2 regions of the Aestuariimicrobium sp. Y1814 genome follow, and region 2 is predicted to be linked to the other one. Evidence: predicted binding sites of a transcription regulator. Region 2 holds the regulator's gene; the other holds the start of a gene.
The links. The regulator LexA, encoded in region 2, represses DNA repair genes until DNA is damaged. The targets are predictions, from matches to a motif close to TCGAACANNTGTTCGA.
Positions count from the first base shown of each region.

Region 1: a site for LexA is predicted at 1,159-1,174, ahead of ACQE3C_RS10040 (DUF222 domain-containing protein). Genes of this name have one in related genera too.

Region 1 covers NZ_JBNJRW010000007.1:159,925-162,318, forward strand. Annotated here, with positions in the region: gene ACQE3C_RS10035 (RecQ family ATP-dependent DNA helicase) at 1-1,086, shown strand, start outside; gene ACQE3C_RS10040 (DUF222 domain-containing protein) at 1,209-2,394, shown strand, end outside.
Region 2 covers NZ_JBNJRW010000001.1:362,610-365,003, forward strand. Annotated here, with positions in the region: gene ACQE3C_RS01785 (RDD family protein) at 1-4, shown strand, start outside; gene ACQE3C_RS01790 (hypothetical protein) at 120-440, opposite strand; gene lexA (transcriptional repressor LexA) at 670-1,506, shown strand; gene ACQE3C_RS01800 (ATP-dependent DNA helicase) at 1,535-2,394, opposite strand, start outside.

The sequences.
Region 1 (2,394 bases), on a different contig from region 2:
ATCTGGCACTACTTCGCCACCAACGCGATGCCGACCCAGCGCCGGGCTGATGCGGTCCTGGCTGCCCTGTCCGACTCCCCCACCCCACTGTCGGTGGCTGCACTCGAGGCGCGGGTCGACATCCGCCGCAGCCCACTCGAACTGCTCTTGAAGGTGCTGGCTGTCGACGGGGCGGTCGAGAACGTGTCCGGCGGCTGGGTCTCGACCGGGGCGCCGTGGACCTACGACGCCGACCGCTACGAACGGATCGCCGCCGCGCGCGTCGACGAGCAGCAGGCGATGCTGGCCTATGAGCGGTTGGGTTCCGGTGGCCCGGGCGGGTGTCGGATGGAGTTCCTGACCAACGCGCTGGACGACCCCGCCTCGACCCCGTGCGGGCGCTGCGATGTCTGCGCCGAGCCCTGGTACCCGACCGACATCACCGTCACCGCGCTGGAACAGGCCCAGCACGGCATTGACCACGTCGGGGTCCCGATCCCGCCGCGCGCACAGTGGCCCTCGGGGTTGGACACCCTGGGGGTGCGGGTCGAGGGCAAGCCCGTCAAGGGCAAACTGTCACCCGACGAACTCGTGGACGAGGGCCGCGCCGTCGCGCGCCTGACCGACCTCGGCTGGGGCGGGCCGCTGCGTGAGCTGTTCGCCACTGACCGCGACGGACGCCCCGTCGACGCCGACGTACCGCCCGACCTGGCGAAGGCCGTCGTGCGGGTGTTGGCCGGGTGGGGCTGGGACGAGCGCCCGGTCGCGGTGACCTGGGTGCCCAGCCTGGGTCGTCCGCAGTTGGTCTCTTCGCTCGCCACCGGCATCGCGCAGGTCGGTCGGCTCGACCTGCTCGACCCGCTCGAGCTGAACCCGGCGGCCGAACCGCTGCGCGGGTCGACCAACAGCGCCTACCGGGTGCGTGACGTGTGGGACCGGTTCCGGGTAGGTCCGGCGCTGGCGGACCGGCTGGCCGGGCTCGCGGGGCCGGTGCTGCTGGTCGACGACCTGGTCGACTCCCGCTGGACCATGACCGTCGCCGGACGACTGCTGCGTCAGGCCGGGGCTCCCGCCGTGCTGCCGCTCGCCCTGGCATCGGTCGGCTGACGAGATCCTCCCGGAAGAATCGTCGGAATCGTCGTCCGGACCCCTTGTGTGGGGGATTCCTGGACATTAGAATAGTACAACAGTTCGATTCAACCGACCCGCTCAGGTCACAGGAGGCGCAGATGGCACGCTCGGCAGCAGCCCAGGCCACCCTGCTGGCCATCCGTGAGGCCCGCGCGACACGCAACCGGGCCGAGGCCGACGAGTTCCGCCTGCTCGCCGAGTTCGGGGAACAGAACAGCACCCCACCGACCGACCCGGACGTCGTGCTGGACGGCATGGAACGGATGGTCGACTGGGGCGGCGACGGCACGCCGGCGGTCTCGGAGTTCTGCTCCATGGAGGTCGCACTGATGCTGCGCCTCACCGACGAGTCGGCGCGCTGCCTGATCGGCCACGCCCTCGGCGCAAAGCACCGGCTGCCCCGCCTGTGGAAGACCACCATGGCCGGTGACCTGCGCGTCTGGCACGCCCGCGAGGTGGTGACCCTGACCCATCGGCTCACCCGCGAACAGGCAGACATCCTCGACGCCGAGGTCTCGGGCCTGTGGTCCACCATGGCCTGGCGTCGCCTGCGCGAGTTCATCAAGGGCCGGGTGCTCGACCTGCTCGACGAGGTCGCCGACACCGATCGCGAGCGGGCCCTCAGGAACACCAACGTCACGATCCATGAATCCTGGGAGGGCGTGGCCAGCTTCTCCGGGTCGATGTCCGCCGCCGATGCCGTGGTGCTCGACGGCACGCTGGACCGGCTCGTCGAGGTGGTCCGCTCCGGCGGGGCGAAGGGCGACCACCAGAACCTCCGGGCGGTGGCGCTGGGGCTGCTGGCCACCCCGGCCCGGGCACTGCAGTTGCTGCAGGCCTCCCTGGTCGACCAACTCCCCCAGGACTTCGACCCCGACAACCCCACCGACTGCGGCCGGGCCGGGCAGTACGGCCATGAGTGCGGCCGGGTCACCGTCGATCCCGACAAGCTGCTGCCGAAGGCCACACTGGTGCTCCACCTCAGCGACCTGACCGCCGGTCGCGGCAAGGGCGTCGTGCGGGGTGAGCAGGTCGGCCCCGTGCTGGCACGCTGGGTGAAAGACCTGGTGGGCCACCACCGGGTCAGCGTGCGACCCGTCATCGACCCCGCGGACGGCGTCCCGGTGGACTCCTACGAGGTCCCCGCTCGCATGCGCCAGGCGGTCACCCTGCGCAACCCCTACGAGGTCTTCCCCTGGTCGTCCAAGCGCTCCGCCGGGCTCGACCTCGACCACACGATCCCGTGGGAACCGACTCGGGGCGACCCCCTCACCCGGGCCGACA
Region 2 (2,394 bases):
GTGAACTGATCCGACTGCGGAACACTCCGCGAACACCAGCGGCGGCCCCGCCCTTGAGGCTGGGGCGCCGCTGTTGTTGTTCGCCCCTTGTTGTGCGTCGGGTACTCAGCGGTGGCCGCTCAGGGCTGGCCCACCACCACGGGCTGTGCTGCCGGCGCCTCGGTCGGCTGGCTGACCGCCCAGAGGCCCTGCACGAGCACGACCAGGCCGAACAGGAAGACCAGCGCCACGGCCACCATGATCGCCAGCAGACTGGCATCGCTGGGGCCGCTCGCGGCGCGGGGCACAGAGCACGCCCGCACCGACGATGCGGTGGCCAGGCGGGCCGGACGCCGACGGGGTGACGCCTGGGTCGACGGCTGAGCCATGGGCTGGGTGAGTCGGACCCGGGCCGGGCGGACTGCGGCACCGGTCTCGCGGGTGAGGGTTGCTGCGCTCATGTGATCCTCCTGGGAAGGCCGCCCTGCACATCCTGCAACGCGGTTCGAACACCTGTTCGATCAGGACTCTACTGGCAACCAGCCCAGCAATCAAACATTTGTTCGACATCGGGTCGCTCGACCAGCAGCTGACCCCAGTCGACCAGGCCCCACTGACAAAACTTGCGACACACTCGATTGTGTCGAACAGGTGTTTGAATTGTGGGGCCGGGCAGGCTAGCGTAGGAGCATGGCTGATGATTCGACCCGCGACACCCCCCGACGTGCTGCGACTCCCCGTCGCGCCCAGAAGTCGACCCGGGGGCCGGGTCGTCCCAGCAACGCCGCCGTCGCCGCCGAACTCGGCACCGTGCACGCCCTGCCCGACGGCCCCGCCGACCAGGAGGGCCTGACTGCCCGCCAGCGGGTGATCCTCGAGGTCATCCGCGATGCCGTCGCCGCCCAGGGCTACCCGCCGAGCATCCGCGAGATGGGTGAGGCGGTCGGCCTGGCCAGCCCGAGCAGCGTCTCCCACCAGCTGAAGGCGTTGGAGGCCAAGGGCTTCCTGCGTCGGGACCCTCATCGTCCGCGCGCCCTCGAGGTGCACCTGCCGCCCTCGATGGCGACCCCGTCAGCGGCCCCCGAGCGCCTGCACCAGGTCACCGAGGACGAGGTCGACGACCCGACCGGGATCAACGATGCCCAGCCCACCGGGGTGGCGGTGCCGGTGGTCGGCCGTATCGCCGCCGGTGGTCCGATCCTGGCCGAGGAGCATGTCGAGGACGTGTTCGCCATGCCGCGCCAGCTCGTCGGCGAGGGAGTGCACTTCATGCTCGAGGTGAAGGGTGACTCGATGGTCGATGCGGCCATCTGTGACGGGGACTGGGTTGTGGTGCGCAAGCAGGACACCGCGGTCAACGGCGACATCGTGGCTGCGTTGCTCGACGACGAAGCCACCGTCAAGACTTTCAAGCGCAAGGACGGCAAGGTGTGGCTGATGCCGCACAACCCGGACTACAGCCCGATCGACGGCACCTACGCCTCCGTGATGGGCAAGGTGGTGGCGGTCATCCGCAAGGTGGGCTGAGCCCCACCCCTCAGCCGCGCGACTCCCGTCAGTCGCGTGCTTCCTGCAACCTGCGCAGCGCCTGGACCGCGACCTCACGGTCGGTGGTCATCCAGTAGTTGGGCATGGACGAGCGCAGGTAGGACCCGTAGCGGGCGGTGACCAGCCGCGGGTCCAGCACCGCGATCACACCCCGGTCGGTGGCCCGCCGGATCAGCCGCCCACTCCCCTGCGCCAGCAACAGGCCGGCGTGGGCTGCGGCCACCGACATGAACCCGTTCCCACCGGCCTGCGCCACCGCCTGCTGCCGGGCCTGCATCAGCGGGTCATCCGGGCGTGGGAAGGGGATCTTGTCCATGATCACCAGCTCGCAGGTGTCACCGGGCACATCGATGCCCTGCCACAAAGAAAGAGTCCCGAACAGGCTGGTCTGCGGGTCGGCCACGAACTGGCTGGTCAACTCCGACAACTGGGCATCGCCCTGGCACAGGATCTTCAACTGCGGCAGCTGCTCGCGCACGTGGTTGGCGGCCTCGACCGCATTGCGCTGGGAGGCGAACAGCCCCAGGGTACGCCCGCCCGCGGCCCACACGAGTTCGGCGATCTCGGCCAGTAGTTCGGCGGCCATGCCGTCGCGTTGCGGCTTGGGCAGGTCTGCCCCGACATAGAGGATGCCCTGCTTGGGGTAGTCGAACGGCGAGCCGACATCAAGCCCGGCCCATGCCCAGCGGCCCTCGTCCCCGTCGACGACCTGGGTGGCATCAGCCACCTGTTCCTTGCGGCTGAGCCCGACGCTGGCGGCGATGTTCTCGAAGTTCCCGCCGACGGTCATGGTGGCCGAGGTGAGTACGGTCGGACGTTCCCCGAAGACCTTCTCCCGCATGAGGCCGGCCACCGACAGCGGCGCGA